2 regions of the Idiomarina sp. 28-8 genome follow, and region 2 is predicted to be linked to the other one. Evidence: riboswitches for the same ligand, from Rfam matches in the RefSeq annotation. Region 2 holds a riboswitch; the other holds the start of a gene.
The links. A riboswitch is a leader RNA that binds a small molecule or an ion and turns the genes downstream of it on or off. The one in region 2 is predicted to bind thiamine pyrophosphate.

Region 1: linked by a shared signal. The riboswitch ahead of RJ32_RS12505 (TonB-dependent receptor) and the one ahead of thiC (phosphomethylpyrimidine synthase ThiC) in region 2 are both predicted to bind thiamine pyrophosphate.

The regions. Positions count from the first base shown of each region.
Region 1 covers NZ_DF266793.1:83,005-94,181, forward strand. Annotated here, with positions in the region: gene RJ32_RS12475 (TonB-dependent siderophore receptor) at 1-1,353, opposite strand, end outside; gene RJ32_RS15250 (TonB-dependent siderophore receptor) at 1,461-2,039, opposite strand; gene RJ32_RS12480 (DUF3185 family protein) at 2,219-2,416, shown strand; gene RJ32_RS12485 (MFS transporter) at 2,431-3,756, opposite strand; gene RJ32_RS12490 (phosphotransferase) at 3,772-4,515, opposite strand; gene pnuC (nicotinamide riboside transporter PnuC) at 4,512-5,138, opposite strand; gene RJ32_RS12500 (YkoF family thiamine/hydroxymethylpyrimidine-binding protein) at 5,131-5,388, opposite strand; gene RJ32_RS12505 (TonB-dependent receptor) at 5,400-7,529, opposite strand; TPP riboswitch at 7,579-7,677, opposite strand; gene fre (NAD(P)H-flavin reductase) at 7,728-8,429, opposite strand; gene ubiD (4-hydroxy-3-polyprenylbenzoate decarboxylase) at 8,430-9,902, opposite strand; gene rho (transcription termination factor Rho) at 9,910-11,177, opposite strand, start outside.
Region 2 covers NZ_DF266790.1:451,538-462,714, forward strand. Annotated here, with positions in the region: gene RJ32_RS06965 (CTP synthase) at 1-851, shown strand, start outside; gene eno (phosphopyruvate hydratase) at 891-2,183, shown strand; gene RJ32_RS06975 (hypothetical protein) at 2,137-2,814, shown strand; gene thiH (2-iminoacetate synthase ThiH) at 2,765-3,907, opposite strand; gene RJ32_RS06985 (thiazole synthase) at 3,904-4,674, opposite strand; gene thiS (sulfur carrier protein ThiS) at 4,678-4,878, opposite strand; gene RJ32_RS06995 (HesA/MoeB/ThiF family protein) at 4,862-5,620, opposite strand; gene thiE (thiamine phosphate synthase) at 5,610-7,124, opposite strand; gene thiC (phosphomethylpyrimidine synthase ThiC) at 7,124-8,827, opposite strand; TPP riboswitch at 8,911-9,029, opposite strand; gene RJ32_RS07010 (SCO family protein) at 9,070-9,714, opposite strand; gene RJ32_RS07015 (formylglycine-generating enzyme family protein) at 9,707-10,459, opposite strand; gene RJ32_RS07020 (multicopper oxidase domain-containing protein) at 10,470-11,177, opposite strand, start outside.

The DNA.
Region 1 (11,177 bases), on a different contig from region 2:
CTCTACATCGGTATTCATAAAGCTCATTGCGGCAGTTAAATTCAAATTGCCGTCCATAAACTCAGTCGGGTAAGACGCGATCACATCCAGACCTGTGGTTTTGGTGTCAACAGAGTTGGTAAAAAACTGAGCGGCGCCCAGGTTATTATCCTCCAGAATTTGGCCAAACTCCGCACCAACATCGGCCGTCAGAGATTCCGATAACACAATGCGATCATCAATATTGATTTGATAAAAATCCATGGTCAGATCGAAACCGTTGTTGAAACGCTTTATAAGACCCATACTTATGCTTTCAGACGTTTCTTCTTCCAGCTCGTTAATACCAAACTGACGTGCGACTTCGTCATCATTAGCAATGGTCCCGGTTTCTACCAGAGTGCCATTAACAATGTTAGTGGATACCTGACTGTAATAAATTTGCTGTACACCAGGAGCCCGGAATCCGGTCGATACTGTGCCACGCACAGAGAGGTCACTGTTGATATCATATCGGGCAGACAGTTTACCGGAAATATTGTCTCCGGCTATGTCATAATCTTCGTAGCGTAAAGCCCCGGCTAACAAGAAGTCCGGCGTTACATAGTATTCTGCATCGACATAAGCACCATAACTGTCACGGTCAGCATCTACCGCCTGGCTCGGACTAAAACCCGGAAAACCTTGTATGCCGGCTTCAGCAGGGTCACCAGATGGGGTTAGGATTTCAATGCTGGGATCATTAGCTCTGCCATAGGACCAGGATACCGGGTCACCAGGGTTAATTTGATAGCCGTCACGGCGCATCTCTAACCCCACCGCCAGATAAAGCAGCTCATTTGCGATATCAACCGTACCATTAAAATCTAAATTGAATGTCGTCTGCTCAAAGACCAGTTCGCCATCGAAAGCCTCTGTTGGTGTTTCGCTGTAAATACCGCCGTCCGGACTTGGTTCGTAGTACCAACTTACATTTGCAGAGTTTGACGAGTTAAAGCCAAATTCATTTTTACCGTAAACCACACTGGCATCCCACAACCAGGCGTTAGGCAGGTCTCCGCGAATTCCAACAGCCAACGATTGATCATCCGCTTCGGTCTCTAGTTTCGGCAGAAAACCATCGGGGTAAATTGCTTCTATGGTTCTCGGGTGTCCGCGTCCGCGGAAGAAACCTGAAGAGCCACCGTCACGGCTGGAGATACCACCAAAAGCATAAAGCTCTGTCGTTTCACTAAAGTTATAACCGGAATTAAACCAGGCGTATAAGTTCTCCGAATCGGCATCACCAATATGCAGACGAACCACAGGGTCGCCGCTGGGCGATGACCAGTCTCCTATGAGCGATGCTTCAGCTGGAGACGCCCGGTTCGTCATTCCCCGGTCACGGTACTCCAACGTGCCGTTGAAAAAGCCGTTGTCTGACTCAACACCAAAATTAACGCCAACAGTATTAACTTCGCCATCACCCTCGTAAGTTTGGCCTATTTCAGCGGAAACACTGCCGCCTTCGGAGCTTTCAGCGTGATATTAATGACCCCGGCAATGGCATCAGACCCGTATTGAGCCGCCGCACCGTCTCGTAGAATTTCGACGCGCGCAACAGCGGTAATTGGAATGGCGTTAATGTCGTAGCCTGCCGAGCCTTTACCAATGGTCTCCTGGACGTTCACCAGAGCTTGTTGATGCCTGCGTTTACCGTTAACCAGAACCAGAACCTGATCCGGATTGAGTCCGCGCAGTGTTGCCGGACGAATGATGTCAGAACCGTCAGAAATGGTTGTGCTGGAAAAGTTAAAAGAAGGCGCACTCATTTGCAGGGCTTTACCGAGTTCAGTCGCTCCTGTATTTACGAGTTGCTCTGCAGAAATAATATCAATTGGCGAAGCCGATTCTGTCGCTGTTCTGCCATTAACCCGCGAACCCAAGGTGACAATGCGCTCCATAGATTCGTCAGACTCTGCATTAGCATCCGCTTGTTGCGCAAAACCGGTACCCGGGATTGCTAACGCTGCTGACATTGAAATGGCCAAATACCCAAGTTTAAAAGATGCTCTGCTCATAGTTCTGCCTTACTTTTGTTGTTTTTTTGTTTTAAACGAGACCAGCTTTTTAACAAGTACAGCCATTTCATTGGCTTGGGAATATACCAGATGATATAAATCAATATTTGTAAGGAAACTTGCGGATCTGACAGAGTGCTTTATATTGATAGTTGTAAACACAACAAAAGGAAGACTTTATGACTCGTATCGTAGGTATTGTTCTATTAGTTGTTGGCGCTATTTTATTGTATTTCTCATATGAGGCCTCACAATCAATTGCCTCTAGCGTATCAGAAGTGGCTACAAATGAACCAACTGACAACACCATTTGGTATTTAATTGGTGGTGTTGCCGCAGTTATTATTGGTCTCTACGCGGTCATTCGCGGAAAGTAACCTAGTAAACGTGGTTAGCCAGACGTGTCGTCTGATACGTCTGGCAGTCTTAAGGCTGTAAGGGTAGCAAGTAAGCCAATAGCTCCCAGTACCCATAAAACGGCAGCAACGCCATAAGCAGCATCAACCCACCCCAGTAATAAACCAGCTAAAAGCACTACCCCCATCACGGTATTAGATACCGCCGTCAGTTGCGCCCGGTTATCTTGCGTTGCCATATCAACCAGATAGGTTTTTCTGCCAACTCGTGCTCCATGATGCGCAACCGCCGAACTGAATAAAAGTAATGCCGCAATCCACTGCGCGCCCAGCGCCTCAGGTATCCAGTAATAAAGTGCCAGCGCAGCCGATATTACCAAAGTCGACATAACGGAAGCTGCTGCCATCACATGGTGACTGGCAGAATCGGACCAACGACCCCAAAAGCGCCCCGCCAACAAACCGGCAAGCCCACTCGCTAGCATTAAACTGCCCAGACTAGTCAGTTCGGACTCGCCTTCGCGCTGAATTAGAACCACGATATAAGGAATAGCAAAAGCGGCGGCGACTAGTAACGCCCGCGAAATGACAAAGTGTCCAAACTGACGATCCTGCCACAGCAAAGACATTGATTTCAGTGCTTCGGTCAGCGCGTTACCACCGCCCTCGGTTGCACCGGCAACCTCAGGAATGCCCGCATAAAGTAGAGCCGCAACAAACCAGAGCACAACACCGGCACCTAGTAGTCCAATAAATAATGAGCGCTGACCTTCCATATCAGGTGCAAATATAATAACGAGTGCGGTTAACAGTGTGAGTAATCCGGCGGCGGACGCTGCGACACCGGACATTCGTCCACGGCGCGTTTTAGATACCGTTTTACCGGTCACATCCTTATTCGCCACAGAACAAATGCCTCGCGACAAGCTAAATATTGCCAATAAAACAACCACAGACCAGCCCAGTGCAGATTCATCTAAAGTTGCTACCGCAAACAACATAGCCAGCAACGAGACTGCCTGACCGACACTGCCCGCAACCCAGAACCATTTGCGTACCGGCTGCTCACGGAGCTTTTGAGCAACAAAGAGCTGAGGTAATAAAGCCAGAGATTCCCTTAAAGGCACTAAAGCGCTAATAAACACCGCCGGAGCGCCCAGCGAGCTCAACATCCACGGCAATACAAGGCGCGCGCTGACTAAGCTGTCACCCAGTTTTGTCAGAGTTAACGACAACAACATCAAAACGAATGAACGCGGTTGCTCGTTACAGGCAGACTCAGGAATATCTTTACAAACGCGAGCATCTTCGTCTTCAGCTAAGTAGCCGTAAACGCGTTCAGTCAGTTTTTTATCAGTCATGGCAAAGTGTTCACTTTAAGAAAGGTGTCGAAATAGATGCTGCCATACTTTATTCAACCATTCCACAAACTCAAACCATTGCGCTAAACGCTGCCGATCAATTTGATAATGGGCTATTTTTTCGTACTCTGTTATTAAGCGAACCGAGGCTTGGTCACTGAGTTCATTCACGACAATTGCACTGGCAATATCAAACAAGGGGTGGCCAATACCCGCGTACTCCCAGTCAATAATCCGGATAGGATCGGCCATTAAAATATGATTCATAGATAAATCGTTGTGGCATAACACCGGATAACTGAGCCAGTCCTCTAACAAGGGTTGCATGGGTACCAATTTCTGGCTCATTTGAGCAGCAACCGCCGAATTGACCGAACGCAACTGCTGCAAATAATGCTCGACCCGCTCAGACATAGACCAGGCCGGAATATCAACTCGTGTATTGTGGATTTTCGACAGCGTTTCAGCCAGTACAGTGGCTTTAATCAAAGGCGACAGCGTAACTTGCTGTAAAGACGGAGCCTGGTAGTAAGGCTGTAAAAACCAGCCTTGCTTAGCATCGTAAGCTAAAACTTCGGGGGCAAGAGCCTGTTGCGCCAGCTCTTTTTGTATAGATACTTCCAGCTCACGGTCAACCGCGAATACCTGTTCATAGCGCCAGCGTTTTAACACATAATCTTCTGTATCTGTTCGCAGTCGCAACGTCTGATTAGACTGCCCGGAAGCAAGCAGTTGTATTTCGCAGGGCCGGCCAATCACCCGGCTTCACTCGCAGATTTCAGCGAAATGTCATGGCGCCAGCGCCACATGGCATAAATCACCAGTATCAGATAAACCACGAACAACAAGGCGGTGGCGACAAAGCCTTTGCTGGCGTACAAATAAACGTAAACACTGTCGATAACCAGCCAGTACCACCAGGTTTCATACGCTTTTTTGGTAACCAGCCAGGTGGCCAGCAAACTGAATATTGTGGTGTAAGTATCGAGCCATACTGCGTCTGCGTCGGTATAAACCGAGAGTAAATAAGCAATGCCTGCAGCCAGAGGAACCAACCACGCCCATTGCAGCAGGTGCCAACGAAACGGGTATTTCGCGCCATCAGGACTCTCCTTTGCTGCGCTTTGCTGACGCTGCCATTGCCACCAACCATAGCCTGCCAACGCAATGTAGATTGTTTGCAGCAAAGACTCCATATACAACTTACCTTGCCAGAACAAGACAGCGTATATAGTACAGCTGACCGCCGCCGCAGCCCAGCACCACTGGCGCTGATGTGCCGCCAGAACTAAATACCCCAAAGCCATGACTAAAGCCGTCAGCTCCCAGGGGGAACTGACCATCAACTGCTCAAGCCAGGATTCGAGCAAAGACTCAGGCATTATCCGGCCTTAAGTCTTTGTTAATAAATTTACAAACCAGAACATTCGAAGGCACATTCTGGAAAAGCAGCTCCATTTCTTCACCCATAATGCGCATAACGTCCTGCATTTCACCAAATACTTGCGTACTCATGGTGTTGGTCAGAACCGTTAGTTCTGAATGCTGATTTAAGCGCTCAATAAAATCTTTAATGGTATCCAGGTAATTTTCAGCCAGTGGATACAGCGACATTTCTACTGAAACTTGCATATTAAGCTCCCTTAAAACGATTTTCTGACAGTGATACCAAAGCGACGCGGTTCACCGTATTGGACGTAAGTTTCCGGCACATACTCCTTACGAGGGTCATTACCAAAGTAAAAACCGCGAGTTTCGTAGTCTTCATCCGTTAAATTACGCCCCCATAAGCTAAAGTGCCAATCCTGATAATGATAGTTTAGCGCAAGGTGCAACACTGCCATGCTGTCCGCTTTTTGGTTATGCGAGTCAGAGAAGTAGAACTCGTCTTTCGCGTCGGCCTGAATCACCCACTGGAAGTTCTCGCCTAACCAACCTTCAAAGCCAATATTCAACTGATAATTAGGCGCTTGCGCTTGCTCCCGCCCGGTCATATCGGTGCCGTCTTCGGTAACAAAACCTTCAATTTCGGTTTTTAACCAGCTGGCCGAAGCGAAAACCGCCAACCAATCCGTAAACTGATTGCGAATTTCCGCTTCCAGACCGTAACCTGTGCCTTCAGCGGCGTTCTCAATGTAACCCACAAATGACTGGTCTCGGTTTACCCAGCCCTTGAGCTGCACATCGTCACGCCAATGGTAAAATGCGCTGACTCTTGAGGTTAAACGCCCATCGGCACTGCTGCCTTTTACGCCAAACTCGGTACTCCAGAGCGTTTCCGGAGCAAAGGTTGAGCTGTCTAACAAGTAGTTTTCTAATTCTTCCAGACCCTGATCTTCAGCTTTTCCTAAAGCTTCACCATTAACGCCACCGGCTTTGTATCCGCGCGCCAGAGTCGCGTACAGGTAACTGTCGTCAGACGCCTGATAGCGGACACTGAAATTACCACCCACCATGGTGTCTTCAGGTTCAGCGGTAATACCGCGACTGTCGAGGTAGTCATTGTCGTAACGTTCTACCCGCAAGCCAGTTATAGTACTAACCCGGTCACTCCAATGCTGAGTTAGCTCACCATAAATAGCAACGTGATTGCTATCATAGTCGCTGTTGAAAATGCTTGGCTGGCCTAAGTCCCAGTTAAAATAGTCACGTGTCAGCTGAACCGATTTGTCGTAATAGTACAAACCTAAAACCCATTCGCTATCAATACCAAACAGGCTTTCGGGCTCGTCGGATACCCAGCGAACTTCGGCGGTTTTGTCGTCACGGTCGCGGAAGTACGCGTCAAAAGCTGAGTATTCCCAGCCCGGAGCGATACCTTCATAGGTCCAGTCTTCGTCGTAAGCGTAGCCGGTGTCTGCATCCAGGTAGTTAACAGACATTTCCAGACGGCTGTTGTCAAAACCCAGGTAACTGAGCTGCAAGCGCAATGCCTGACTTTCTAAGCGGTCAAAACCCGGTTCATCGGACAAAGTTTCGCGGGTGTTGTCGAGACTAAACGCATCGTAGCCATTGTCGACATCGTTATAATGCAGAACCGTTTGCAGCAGCCAGTCTTTACTGAGCTCGGTATCCAACTTGAAGCGCGCAGTGAGTTCGTCGCGCTGCTCCGTGTCATCACGCTCAAGGTAAGTGTTTTCAATGTAACCGTCTTGCTGAAACTGGCTGACCGAGAAGCGGGCGTTACCTAACAGCCCTAGGTTTCCGCCCATAGCAAGGCCGCCCATGGCTTCGGAATAGTTGCCTGCTGATAGCTGAAACTGGCCGTTAAAGTCGCTGCTCGGTGCGGTGCTGTCCAGCAACAATAAACCGGCCATAGCGTTCACGCCAAAACGTCCGCTTTGCGGACCGCGAAACACTTCCACGTGATCAATATCGAAAAGCGATGCGGCACTGCCTAATCCGCTGTAATCAATACCATCAATTATCAAACCGACCGAGGGCGTTACAGGATCAACAAACTGAGAGCGCTCGCCAATACCACGAATTTGAATAAACCGAGCCGTGGAAGTACCACCCGAGAAATTCACGTTGGCCAAACTGTTCAGAGTGTCTTGTAAATGCTGTGAGTGACGCTGTTGCATCGCATCTTTATCAATAATAGAAACGCTGCTGGTGGTTTCATTTAAGGTGCGGCGGTGAAAGTCACCACTCACTTCAATAATTTCAATGTCTTTTGTATCTTGTGTGTCCTCTGCTGCAAAGGCAAAAGCGGGAACACTGGATAACGCAGCGGCAATGCTGGCTGCTAAGTATGAATTGATTATTTTCATGGATCATTTCCTCAAAACAAAGTCAGAAACGATCCGGTAAGGCTGTATTAGACGGGTTTTCTACCATCCCTACGCCAGTATTAACCGGATCAGGTTTTAAGGGTTCGCTAATGCATCTCAGCCGTTGCCGGCACCCCTTGGTAAAGCGGCGTCAGTATAACGCAGCTTGTTAGTTAAACAAATTTACTTTCAGTGCAATTAAATAAAGGACAGAGCGTCGCCGTAAAGGTTTTCTAACGGTACGTCTTTAGCGACAAAGTCGTCGCGAATAACGCGTATCATTTCAAAACGGCCAGCCATGTAAATTTCACACTCAGGCAGACTTTGCTCACGGGCCATAACCGCGTGGTGCACTAAACCAATAGAATAAGCCCAGTTGTTATCCGCGTCTTCGACCACCGGGTGATAATCAAAGTGCTCGTACTGGCTTGCTAAGCGTTCCAGTTCGTCATGCAAATACAGGTCGCTTAAGCTTTTTGCACCCCAGTAAAGTGTCAGAGGCCGCTCTGGCGACACACGTAAATGTTGCTGCAAAATAGAATAGGTATACGAGAAACCGGTGCCACCAGCAATTAACACTGCCGGCTTAGTGTTTTCCTGACGGTAAAACGCAATACCGTCCGGCGCATCAATTTCTAGTTCCCCATCGTCACGCACTTTATCCAACACTTCCATGGCATAGCTGTTGTCCGGCGTAGCGCCAACATGAAGTAACCACTCACTTTTATTGGACGGGCACGACGCAATACTGAAAGGCCGCTTATCGCGTTCGCCCATCACCACCATAAGGTACTGGCCTGCTTTAAACTCTAACGGCTGCGGCAATTGTAAACGCACTTCCCACACGGCATCCGCCAACTGGCGCGAAATTTTAGCTTTACAGGTCATTTGTTGACTCATTCACGACTCCATAATATTCAGTTCGTCCCACAGCTCGTCAACACGCTGTTTTACCTCATCGCTCATGACGATTGGTTCGCCCCACTCACGGTCGGTTTCACCCGGCCATTTATTGGTGGCGTCCATTCCCATCTTTGAGCCCAGTCCGGAAACCGGTGAAGCAAAATCAAGGTAATCTATTGGCGTATTTTCGACCAGGGTCGTATCACGTGCCGGATCCATCCGGGTTGTCATAGCCCAGATAACATCTTTCCAGTCACGCGCATTTACGTCGTCGTCACACACAATCACGAACTTGGTGTACATAAACTGACGCAAGAAAGACCAGACACCCATCATCACACGCTTCGCGTGACCCGGGTACTGCTTCTTCATAGTGACTACGGCCAAACGGTACGAACAGCCTTCCGGTGGCAAATAAAAATCGACAATTTCTGGGAATTGTTTTTGCAGCAACGGAATAAAAACTTCATTTAAAGCAACGCCCAGCACCGCAGGTTCGTCCGGTGGACGTCCGGTATAGGTGCTGTGGTAAATAGGATCTTTGCGGTGGGTCACATGAGTCACGGTAAACACCGGAAACTCATCCACTTCGTTATAGTAGCCGGTATGGTCGCCATAAGGCCCTTCTGCCGCCATTTCACCCGGCTCTATGTAACCTTCCAGAATGATTTCAGCGTGCGCAGGTACTTGTAAGTCGTTACTGAGACACTGCGTTACTTCGGTTTTGCTGTCGCGCAACAAACCGGCAAAGGCGTATTCCGACAAGCTATCAGGCACAGGGGTTACCGCACCCAAAATAGTCGCAGGGTCTGCGCCCAAAGCAACTGACACCGGGAACTTTTCGCCCGGATGCTGCTGGCACCATTCCTGGAAATCCAACGCGCCGCCGCGATGCGACAACCAGCGCATAATAAGCTTATTCGGACCCAAAAGTTGCTGGCGATAAATGCCTAAGTTCTGACGTTCTTTATGCGGACCTCGAGTTACCGTAAGACCCCAGGTCACCAAAGGCGCAACGTCGCCCGGCCAGCAGTGCTGAATAGGCAGCTTGGTTAAGTCAACGTCGTCGCCGCTCATAACCACTTGCTGGCACGGTGCCTTTTTAATGCTTTTTGGCGACATACTCAGCACTTTTTTGTACTTAGGCAGTAAATTCAACGCGTCGCGAAAGCCTTTAGGAGGCTCAGGCTCTTTTAAAAAGGCCAGCAATTTGCCCACATCCCGTAAAGCGGTTACTGACTCCTGACCCATGCCTAAAGCCACGCGGTCGGGTGTGCCAAACAAATTAGCCAATACAGGCATATCATGGCCTTTCACGTTTTCAAACAATAAGGCCGGGCCTTGTGCTTTTAACGTACGGTCTGATATTTCGGTAATTTCGAGGTAGGGATCGATCTCTTGTTGGATGCGCTTAAGTTCACCGCGCTCCTCGAGGAGCGCGATAAAGTCACGCAGATCTTGATATTTCATACGCCACTTAACTGTTGCGTTGACGTTTCATCGATTCGAAGAATTCGTCATTGGTTTTGGTCATCTGCAGACGGTCAATCAGGAATTCCATGGCCTCAACTTCGCCCATTGGATGCATGATTTTGCGCAGGATCCACATTTTTTGCAGCTCGTCCGGCGTAGTCAGCAACTCTTCGCGACGCGTACCTGAACGGTTGAAGTCGATGGCAGGGAACACACGGCGTTCAGCCAACTTACGGTTCAGATGCAGCTCCATGTTACCGGTACCTTTAAACTCTTCGTAGATGACTTCATCCATTTTCGAGCCGGTATCAATAAGCGCGGTTGCAATAATGGTTAAACTACCGCCTTCTTCTACATTACGCGCAGCTCCAAAGAAACGCTTAGGTTTGTGCAATGCGTTAGCATCCACACCACCGGTTAACACTTTACCGGAGCTTGGAATAACGGTGTTATAAGCACGGGCAAGGCGAGTAATTGAGTCCAGCAAAATCACTACGTCTTTTTTGTGCTCAACCAGGCGCTTGGCTTTTTCAATAACCATTTCGGCCACCTGAACGTGACGGCTGGCAGGTTCATCAAAGGTTGAAGCAACCACTTCGCCATGTACAAGACGGTGCATTTCGGTGACTTCTTCCGGACGCTCATCAATCAACAGAACAATCAGTTCAGCATCAGGGTGATTCGCCGCAATAGAAGTTGCAATATTCTGCAATAGTAAGGTTTTACCCGCTTTTGGTGGCGCAACAATAAGACCACGCTGGCCTTTACCTATTGGCGCTGATAAGTCCAGTACCCGCGCAGTGATATCTTCTTTACTGCCATTGCCGCGTTCTAAGTGAAAACGCTCTTCCGCGTGTAGCGGCGTTAAGTTTTCAAATAAGATTTTATTGCGGGAGTTTTCAGGCTTGTCGAAGTTAACTTCGCGAATTTTCAGCAGGGCAAAATAACGTTCGCTGTCTTTCGGTGGGCGAATTTTCCCGCCAATTGTGTCACCCGTACGCAGGTTAAAGCGACGAATTTGGCTTGGCGAGACGTAAATGTCGTCCGGGCCAGCCAGGTAAGACGAGTCGGCTGAACGCAAGAAGCCAAAGCCATCCTGCAAAATTTCCAGCACACCACCGCCGTGAATGTCTTCACCGCTTTTAGCGTGAGCTTTTAAGATAGCAAAAATGATGTCTTGCTTACGTAGGCGGGCCATATTCTCAAGGCCCATTGAGTCCGCGAGCTGAACCAGCTCGTTTACGGGTTTATCTTTAAGTTCTGTTAGATTCA
Region 2 (11,177 bases):
GTTTTCGTCTGGACTGTCCTGAAGCCGACTTGCATGAGTGGGAAGAGGTTCTCTATCAGGAGTCGAATCCGAACGGTGAAGTCACGGTTGGTTTTGTCGGTAAATACGTTGAACTGCCGGACGCTTACAAGTCAGTTAACGAAGCCTTAGCGCATGCTGGTCTTAAGAATCGTTTAACGGTGAACATTCGTTACATAGACTCGCAAGATTTAGAAACCAAAGGCACTTCTAAGCTTGACGACGTGGACGCTATTTTGGTTCCCGGCGGCTTCGGCGGTCGTGGTATTGAAGGAAAACTAATTGCGGCGAAATACGCTCGTGAAAACAATGTTCCATATTTGGGCATTTGTTTAGGTATGCAAGTCGCAATGATTGAATTCGCTCGTAATGTGGCTGGTTTAGCTGGCGCTAACAGCACTGAATTTGATGAGAGTTGCAGCGATCCTGTGGTGGGACTTATCACTGAATGGATGGACGCCAGCGGCCAGAAAGAATTGCGCGATAAGCATTCTGATTTGGGTGGCACCATGCGTCTTGGCTCACAAGAATGTCATTTAGAAAAGGGCTCTAAAGCACTTAAAATGTACGGTAAAGAGACCATTGAAGAACGCCACCGTCATCGTTACGAAGTGAACAACCATTATGTTGAAGCACTGGAGAAAGCTGGCTTAAAAATTACCGGTTACTCGCACGATAAGCAGTTGGTTGAGATTCTGGAAAACCCGAAACATCGCTGGTTTGTGGCTGTACAGTTCCACCCGGAATTCACTTCAACGCCGCGTGACGGGCACCCGTTATTTAAAGGCTTTATAGAAGCTGCTGGCGAATTTCATAAAGAGCGTTTGGGTTAATAACCCGGCTAATGATTAAGCATTAAACAGGATTTAAGCATGAGTAAGATTGTTAAAGTTGTTGGTCGTGAAATTATGGACTCCCGTGGTAACCCGACGGTTGAAGCCGACGTTTATTTGGAATCTGGCCATATGGGCCGTGCGGCAGCACCAAGCGGTGCATCAACCGGTTCACGTGAAGCTCTGGAGTTACGTGACGGCGACACTTCTCGTTACCTGGGTAAGGGTGTTGAAACGGCGGTCGCCAATATTAATGGCGCTATTGCTGAAGCCTTAAGCGGTATTGATGCAATTAATCAGGAAGCTATCGACAACATTATGTTGAAGCTTGACGGTACCGATAATAAAGAAAAGTTAGGTGCTAACGCTATTTTAGCTGTGTCTCTGGCGGCGGCGAAAGCAGCGGCTTTGAGTAAAGGCATTGAGCTTTACGAACATATTGCCAACCTGAATAACACCAGCGGTAAATACAGCATGCCATTGCCAATGATGAACATTTTAAACGGCGGTGAACATGCAGATAATAACGTGGATATTCAGGAGTTCATGATCCAGCCAGTTGGCGCTGAAAGCTTCAAAGAAGGCCTGCGCATGGGCGCTGAAGTGTTCCATGCTCTGAAAAAGGTTCTGCAGAAACGCGGTTTAAGCACAGCGGTTGGTGACGAAGGTGGTTTTGCGCCAAATTTGTCGTCTAACGAAGAAGCTTTGCAGGTTATTGTCGAAGCAGTTGAAAACGCGGGCTACAAAATGGGCAACGACATTACCCTGGCTTTGGATTGTGCGGCCTCTGAATTTTACCGTGACGGTAAATACGAATTGTCTGGCGAAGGTAAGTCCTTTACCGCCGGAGAGTTTGCCGACTACCTGGCAGAGCTTTGCGACCGTTACCCAATTATTTCTATTGAAGACGGCCTTGACGAAAGCGACTGGGACGGCTGGAAAGTCTTAACCGAAAAACTGGGCAGCAAAGTTCAGTTGGTCGGTGATGACCTGTTTGTGACCAATACGCGTATTTTAAAAGAAGGTATCGACAAGTCGATTGCCAATTCAATTTTGATTAAATTCAATCAGATTGGTAGCCTGACAGAAACCTTAGCAGCTATCGCGATGGCGCGTGAAGCGGGTTATTCTGCGGTTATTTCTCACCGTTCGGGTGAAACCGAAGACGCTACTATTGCCGATTTGGCAGTAGGCACCGCAGCGGGTCAAATTAAAACTGGCTCACTGTGTCGCTCTGACCGGGTTGCTAAGTACAACCAATTATTGCGTATAGAGGGCGATTTGAATGGCCAAGCGCCTTACCGCGGACGACAGGAAGTCAACGCTGGCTAATCAACAGGCGGACATATTTCAGCCGCTGGCACAGCAGGGCGATTTTGCCGAGCTGTGCTCAGCGCTGTATGAACGCGAATTACCGCAACTGGCGCAGGTTAATGATATGCCTGTTGCGGCTCTGCAACGTCGTTTAGCCAGTCTTCCGCATTATATTCGTCACGCCGCGCACGGTTGCCTCAATGCAGTGCAGTATTCGCCGTTAAAGCTGGATGTTCAGAACGCCAGCTGGCAGGCCCCTCAGCCAACAAAAGTTCCTTTAGCCGGTATATCTGCCGAAGGGCAGAGCCAATGGTTTGCTAAACATGCGGCTTTGGGTTTGGTGGTTCCTGTTCGTTATCAAACTCCTGAATTTACGACCATAATGCTCGACAGCATCGACCGTGTGGACCCTGATAAAAAGCGCCTGCATCTGAATTACCGTGGCTGGTTTGATTTTTCCGGGCAGGGTGAACACAGTCAGGATACTTTACTCAAGCCCAATAAACGCATTATGACCGCAGCCAGCTGCGGGCATCAGTGGAATCACAAAGGGCGCATTAACCCACGCACCTTAACGCTGCGTGAGCTTTTGCTGGTGGCTACTCTGGACTGGAAAAAGTTTCAGGTGGCATTGCGGATAGCTCGTTAAGCCAGTCCTGCCATACCGGTTGTAATCCTTTCTTTTTTATTGCCTGCGCCACCTCACTTACTGGCCTGTCGTCATCTATGGAAAACTGTTCCAGCTCTTGTTGCTCGTTGGCGTAACCGCCGGGCTGAGTTTTCGATTCGGCACTGACCGAGGTCACACCTAAACGGAATAAACCATCACGAAGCGCTCGCTGTTCGCGGGTAGAAAGGCTGAGTTCTACATCCGGGAACCGCAACCGGTACGCGCAAATTAATTGAACCAGCTGTCTATCGGAAATTGTGAGTGCGTTATCGACACCTCCGGCGCAAGGACGTAGCCGTGGAAATGACAGCGAGTAACGACTGCGCCAGTAACGTCGCCGCAGATAATCCAGATGCATGGCGGTAAAGGTGCTGTCGATACGCCAGTCCTCCAGTCCAATCAGCGAGCCCAGGCCAATTTTATCGATACCGCATTCGCCCAGGCGGTCGGGTGTTTCAAGCCGCCAGCGGAAATCACGTTTCTTGCCTTTTAAATGATGTTTAGCATACGTAGCGGCCTGATAAGTTTCCTGATAGACCATAACGGCGTCCAGACCCAGCGTGCGTAATTCAGCGTATTCTTGGGTAGCCAATGGCTGCACCTCAAACATGACATAGCTGAAATAGCGTTTGATAATAGGTAGCGCGTGACGAAAATAATTAATACCTACCTTGGTTTCATGCTCGCCAGTCACTATCAGCAGGGTGTCAAAACCTTTGGCTTTTATGGCCTGACATTCCTGCTCGATTTCAGTTGGTGACAACGTTTTACGCTTTAAGCGGTTACTCATGGAAAAGCCGCAGTAGCTGCAATCGTTAGCACACAGGTTCGATAAATACAGCGGGATAAACAGGTGCAGGGTATTACCAAAGCGCTGCCGGGTCAGTTGTTTTGAGCGCTCAGCCATAAGGGGCAGATAGGACTCCGCCGCCGGCGACAGTAACGCCATAAAATCGTCTGTATTCAGATGTTTTTTGTTTAAAGCGGTTTCAACGTCAGCCGCGTTTTTACTGTAAAGCTGCAGGCGCGTATTGTCCCAGCTGGTTTGCTCCCAGACAGTGTAAAAGCTCATAACGACTCCAGAAATTCCGTTAACGGGCTGGACGCTGTGGCTTTTAACGAAGCACTCTGATTTACCCCCGCTTCAAAGGCTTGACGTCCAACAATAACCGCATCGCGAAAGGCTTTTGACATAGCGACAGGGTCATTCGCAGTAGCTATCGCGGTATTTACCAATACGGCGTCTGCGCCCATTTCCATGGCTTCAACGGCGTGGCTTGGCGCTCCAATGCCTGCATCGATAATGACCGGCACCGAAGCTTGCTCAATAATAATCCGTAGGAAGTCTCGAGTAATCAGGCCCTGGTTTGAACCTATGGGCGCACCTAACGGCATTACAGCTGCGCAGCCAGCTTCCTCTAAGCGTTTGCACAATACCGGATCAGCGCCGCAGTAGGGCAGTACGGTAAAGCTCTCTTTTACCAATGCTTCAGCAGCTTTTAAGGTTTCTATCGGATCCGGCAGCAAATAGTTGGGGTCGGGGTGTATTTCCAGTTTAAGCCAATGGGTACCTAAAGCTTCACAGGCAAGGCGTGCAGCAAAAATAGCGTCCTGTGCGGTTTTTGCGCCGGAGGTATTGGGTAGTAGCTGTAAACCCAAATTTTTAATGGGTGTGACAATGTCGTCGGTGGGGCGTTCGAGTTCAACGCGTTTTAATGCCAGTGTCACCAACTCGCTACCGGAAGCTGCCAGAGACTTTTGCATAATGGCAGCGCTGCTGTATTTGCCTGAGCCTATGAGTAAGCGGGAATGAAAATCGCGATCGGCTATTCTCAGCATGGTTTAACCTCCGGCCACAGCCTGAACAAGTGTAATGGTATCGTTTTTTTTAAGCTCGGTTTGTTGCCATTGTTCCCGGTGTATAATCTGTCCGTTTAAAGCTATGGCAACGGCCGAGGTATCGACATTCTTAGCAGACAGTAGCTGCGATAAATTGCTTTTCTCAGTGATATCAAAGTGTTTGTCATTAATTTGAATGCGCATTTTGACCTCCGCATACAGGGCACGATGCGGCCCGGGGTAAAGAGAGTTCTTGCCAGTTTTGCGATAAGCCATTGAAGGTGTGCAGGTACCCCCAGGCAAGCTTATGGCCGGTAAAATAATTAATTGCCTGTAGCGCCTGACTGGATCCCATAATGCCCACAACAGGAGCGGCTATACCTGCGTTACTGCAGTTCAGTGGCTCAGTGACATCGTCGGGATAAAGACACTGATAACAGCCGTGGGATTGCGCCGGATTTAACGCGATAAGTTGCCCGTTAAAGCCTCGCGCCGCAGCAGAAATGAGAGGTGTGTTCAGCCGGTAGCAGCTTTGGTTGATCAGGTATCGGGTTTCGCGATTGTCGGTACAGTCCAGGACTAAATCGGCTTGCTCGACGAGCGCGTCCAGATTACCTTCAAAGGCTTGCTCTTCAAGAGCGGTTATACGGATGTCTGGGTTTAACTGCGACAAAGAATGACCAGCTTGCCGCGCCTTGGACAAGCCAATATCATCGCTGGAATAGAGTGTTTGCCGCTGTAAGTTGCTGAGACTTATGGTGTCGTGATCGATCAGTGTGATTTGCCCAACGCCCGATGACGCCAGGTATTGGCTGGCAGGACAGCCGAGACCACCCAAGCCAATAATCAGCACATGACTTTTGAGCAAACGCTGTTGTCCAACTTCGCCTATTTCTTTCATCAGTATGTTACTGCTGTAGCGCAGAAGCTGTTCGTTACTCAGCATGAGCAACCTCCATTGCTGATTTAACCTCAACGTCAGCTTTCATTTCCTTTAGTAGCTGACGAACAGCTTGCTCGACGTCGTTCGCAGCAGTTATCGCACTGACAAGCGCTATGCCGTTAACGCCGGTAGCTGTTACGGGAGCTACGCGCTCTAAAGAAATACCGCCAATAGCGACTGTCGGTATAGTCGTTGGCGCTAGTAACGCCACATAGAGACGTAGTCGCTGCAGCCCCTGCGGTTTAGAGGGCATAGCCTTGGTCTGCGTTGGGAAAATATGACCTAACGCGATGTAAGAGGGCTTATACACATGGGCGATCAATAACTCGGTGTAGCTGTGAGTGGAAATACCCAGCCGCAACCCTGCTTGCTGAATAGCGTGAAGGTTAGCCTCGGTTAAGTCTTCCTGACCTAAATGCACGCCATAAGCGTTGTGCTTAATTGCCAGTTGCCAGTGATCATTAATAAACAGCTGCGCTGAGTATTGTTCCGCCAGCTGAATGCTTTGTTTAATAGCGGTTTCCAACTGAGGAGCATCAGGATCTTTAATACGCAGTTGCAGTGTCTTAATGCCCAGTTTTAAGAGCTTTTCTATCCACTCGTAAGAATCCACTACCGGATACAATCCGGGTTCCTGGCCCAGCCTGGGAAACTGGAGGTCAACACAGGGCAACTCCGGCGTATTAATCTTTGGAAAATGGTCAATTTGCTGTGGCCAGTGTGTATGAGCAACAGGGCCTGGTCCTCGGCCTATACCTTTCGCCTGAATGAGACCCTGATGCACGTAGGCATTAGCGACCGTAATGGCATTCTCAAGTGGATAGTCATGTGCTAACGCCGCGGCAATGGCTGAAGACAAGGTGCAGCCTGTTCCGTGGCTGTGTTTTGTTCTCAACTTCTGCTGAATGTACTGGGTATGTCCATCGGCGCTAAGGTAATAGTCAGAGATTTCATCGACGTGTCCAAACTCAGTACCAGTGATAAGGAGCTGAGTTAGCCCGGCATGAATGAGTTTTTCGGCGGCGTGACACATTGAGTTCTCATTAGTAACCTCTACGCCGCTCAACCAACTCAGCTCATCCAAATTCGGTGTCATAATATCAACCAGCGAGAGTAACTCTGCACAGTGTTCCGGGGTCAGCTCTGACAGCCTATCTTTCTGAGTGCTGACAACCACCGGATCCCAGACCACGAAAGGTCGGGGAAGGGTATCAGGCCACTGCTTTAAAAAGTCAGCCACACACTGAAGCTGTTGCACATTACTAAGCAACCCCATTTTTATCGCAGCAGGAGGCATGTCCTGTTGCAGGCATTCCAACTGCTGACGAATGGCGTCAGCAGCTAACGGGAATAACCCGGTGGTTTCAACCGAATTCTGCGCTGTTACTGTGGTTATGACACTGCAGCCATGTACATTCAGACTGCGGAAGGTGTGTAAGTCCGCCTGAATGCCCGCGCCACCGCCGCTGTCAGAACCCGCGACGGTCCATACGACAGGTACCGGCATTAGTCTGCTCCTTCGGTCGCCGCATCTTTCACTTTTACATCAATGCGAGTGTCCGGGTTGTACTGACGTACCTCGTGCGAAATTTTCATGGAGCAGAACTTAGGACCGCACATGGAGCAAAACTGCGCGGTTTTGTTCGAATCCTGCGGCAGAGTTTCGTCGTGATAGCTGCGGGCAGTTACAGGATCCAATGCCAGGTTAAACTGATCCTCCCAGCGGAATTCGAAACGGGCTTTTGACATAGCGTCATCCCGCGCCTGAGCGCCTGGGTGTCCTTTGGCTAAATCGGCCGCATGAGCAGCTATTTTGTAGGCGATCATCCCCTGTTTTACGTCTTCTTTGTTGGGCAGGCCTAAGTGTTCCTTCGGGGTAACATAGCAAAGCATGGCGCAGCCAAAGGCGCCAATCATGGCGGCACCAATACCTGAGGTAATGTGGTCGTAACCAGGGGCGATATCTGTGGTTAGCGGCCCTAAGGTGTAAAACGGCGCGCCGTGACAGTGTTTTAACTGCTCATCCATGTTTTCCTGAATTTTATGCATGGGCACATGGCCGGGGCCTTCTATCATCACCTGTACATCGTACTCCCAGGCAATTTGAGTCAGCTCGCCTAGTACCCGAAGTTCTGCGAACTGAGCTTCATCGTTGGCGTCGGCAATGGAGCCGGGGCGCAGGCCGTCACCTAAAGACAGCGACACATCATATTTCGCACAAATTTTGCAGATATCGCGGAAGTGTTGGTAAAGAAAGCTTTCTTGCTGGTGCGCCATGCACCATTTCGCCATTATTGAACCGCCACGGGAGACAATGCCGGTAACTCGTTTTGCAGTCAGTTTAATGAAGTCGTGCAGCACGCCCGCGTGAATCGTGAAGTAGTCCACACCTTGCTCAGCCTGTTCCAGCAGTACGTCTTTAAATACTGGCCAGCTCAGATCCTCAGCAACGCCATTGACCCGTTCTAAAGCCTGATAAATAGGCACAGTACCAATAGGCACTGGACTGTTGCGTAAGATCCATTCCCGGGTTTGGTGAATATTACGGCCGGTAGATAAGTCCATTACGGTATCAGCGCCCCAGCGAGTCGCCCATACCAGCTTTTCAACTTCTTCTTCAATGGACGAACTGACCGAAGAATTACCAATGTTGGCGTTCACTTTTACTAAAAAGTTGCGGCCAATAATCATCGGTTCAGATTCGGGATGGTGGGTATTAACGGGGATAATTGCGCGCCCACTGGCGACTTCATCGCGTACAAATTCTGGCGTTATGGGGTTATCCAGGTGCTCCCGACCCATATTCTCACGCAGTGCAATAAACTCCATCTCAGGGGTGATCACGCCGCGTCTTGCGTAAGCTAACTGCGTAATGCCGTGATTATATTGCTGGTTCTCGCTATGGCGATCCTGAATCCAGTTTTCACGAACCTTTTTCAAACCTGCTTTCACGTCAATTTTAGCTTTCGGGTCACCGTAGACGCTGGAGGTATCATAGACATCCACTGGTTCGTTCGGTGGCAACTTTACGCCCGGCGTGGGCTGGTGCAAAGTTTCGCTTAAATGAATGCGGCGAAAGGGTACCTGGATATCGTTGTTGCCAGACAGAAATTCACGGCTGGAATTAGGGTAATAATGCCCGGATAGCGATGATAAAAAGGATTCAGCCTGTTGGCGGTTTAAACGGTTATTCGATGGTGCAGTTGACATAGCATTCTCTCATTTTGTCGATGTTAGAGATGCTTGTCAGGAGTGTTGAAAGGAACACCAGCGCAGAAACGACGGTTGTGTCATGCTGATGTTCTCTTGTTCCCTTCGCAGGTATTAGCCTGATCAGGTTCAACGGATCCCGCAATTGCGGTCTCAGCCGGTAGCTTCATTAAGAAAGCTACCGGCACTCCGACAAGATTCCTTTTTAGTGGAACAAAATCTTAGAGCGAATGCAACCGCTGTTAATCGTTAACCAGTTTAGCGACAACTTTAGCTGGTTTCTCCATTGGCTGGCTTAAGCCTTCTATGCGTTCAACAATAAGCCCTTGTTTATCGAGAATAGTAATCAAATTGCTGTGATCAAAATCACCGTCCGGGCGCTGTCGATACCTCACGCCAAGTACTGTAGCTAAGGTTCTGATATCCTGCTCGGAACCGTTCAGAAACAGCCAGTTGTCGTTGTTAAGCTGATACTGCTTAACATAGTCAGCGAGTGCCTCGGGTGTATCGCGATCGGTGTCAAAACTCACCATAACGAGCTTAACTTGCTGTTTAATGTCTTCGTCCAGCTTGCTGTATAAGCGTTTTATATCATGGACCAATACCGGGCAGGCGGTAGTGCAACTGCCATAAATCATGGAAAGGATAACGGGATGACCTTCAAGTTCTGAAAGTTTTAGTTCGCTATTCTTATGTGTTTTCCAGGTAGCATCCACCTGGTATACCGACTCGGAGTGAGAGACCTCTGCTGCGTTCATTGCCGTATGATTGCTGTGGTCGTTAGCTGTCTGATTCTTGTGCATATTGTGATGCGAGTGATCCTGCGCAAAAGACTGGACAGCAAAGATCAAAGAGGCCAGGGCGGTCAATTTTAGCAATTTATTCATGGTCGTTCTCCAGGTCGTATGCGCAACGAAAACCCATAGTGCTGGTCGCACTTTGCGGGGCGTAATCACTGCGTGACTGATAACGGAAAAATGTGGCGTAATTGGCGTTACTAAAACTCGACATAAAGCGCGCTCCGTCGCCACATGAGCCGGAGAGCAAATCGACGTCATCGCCGTTGGTTAATAATAATTGATAGTCGTCTACCCATTCGTTGACACGGTCGTGCATGTGCATCAATTGCTCAGCATTTGGGTCGACGGTTTGTTGTTTCGCACTGTGTGGCTGGCTGTACCAGGCAAACAGGTTACGGGCATAATCATCGTCGCTGATGTTCTGCTGTTGCCGATATTTGACCGACGCATACTCCCACTCGTTAAGACCAGGCAAACGGCCACCTTGTGCGGAGCAGTATTCGCGTGCGGCAAACCAAGACACATAAGTGACTGGTTCGTTGTCTTTGCCTTTAGCAAATTCAGTATTATCATCCCAATGCTTCAGGTAATTTCCATCATGGAATAGGGCAGCGATGTTGTCTCGCTGCCACTGAGGTTGTTCAATGACAAATTCCAGAAACTCTTGGTTAGTGACAGGGGTTGCGTCCAGCATGAAACTTTCCATTTCTATACTGAGGCGCTCTTTGTCCAGTAAGACCGGAGGTTCGAAAGTACCACCATTGATCAGAACTGGATCAGCGAGCACTAAGGGTGACAATAAAACACCTGCAACTCCAAGCCACTTAACCATAAGTTTCCCCTTATTTCTCTTTACGCGGACCGGCAATTAATGCACCAGCTGCGCCACGCTCTGCATCAGCAAATTCGTGATCGACCAACTTATAGATGCCTTCTTCCGGAACAATAAATTCAATGGTTGCGCTGTTACTGGCACCCAGCAGCACGGTTTGCATGCCATACCATTCGTTACGCGGATCACCTTCGTACCAGACGCGGTCGAAAATCGCACCAATTACGTGGAAGCTGGAAGTGCCTGAAGGACCTGCGTTTAAAACATGTAAGCGCACACGGTCACCTTCGTTCGCTCGTAAAGGGTTGTCGCTAAGTGCTGCAACATGTCCGTTAAAGGTCACATGACTTGGCTGGCGGTCTAAAGCTGCACCGTGGTTATAGATGTAGTTACCTTCTGAGGCTTCTTCCAAATAGTGCTCTGACTGAACCAGAACGAATTCTTTATCAACGTCTTTGTCAGTTGGGTAGCCATCTTTAGGAGATACCACAACGGCGCCGTATTGGCCCATAGCTGTGTGCATGAGTACGCTGGAAGTACCACAGTGATACATATAAGTACCCGCGTAGTTGGCTATCCATTCGAACTCAATAGTTTCACCCGGAGAAATGGTACGCCATTTGTCTTCCGCTGCTACTGTGCCACTATGAAAGTCCATAGAGTGGGGCATTGGATTAACGACTGGCTGGTTATTCTGATAACCGTTGGCCTGCAGTTG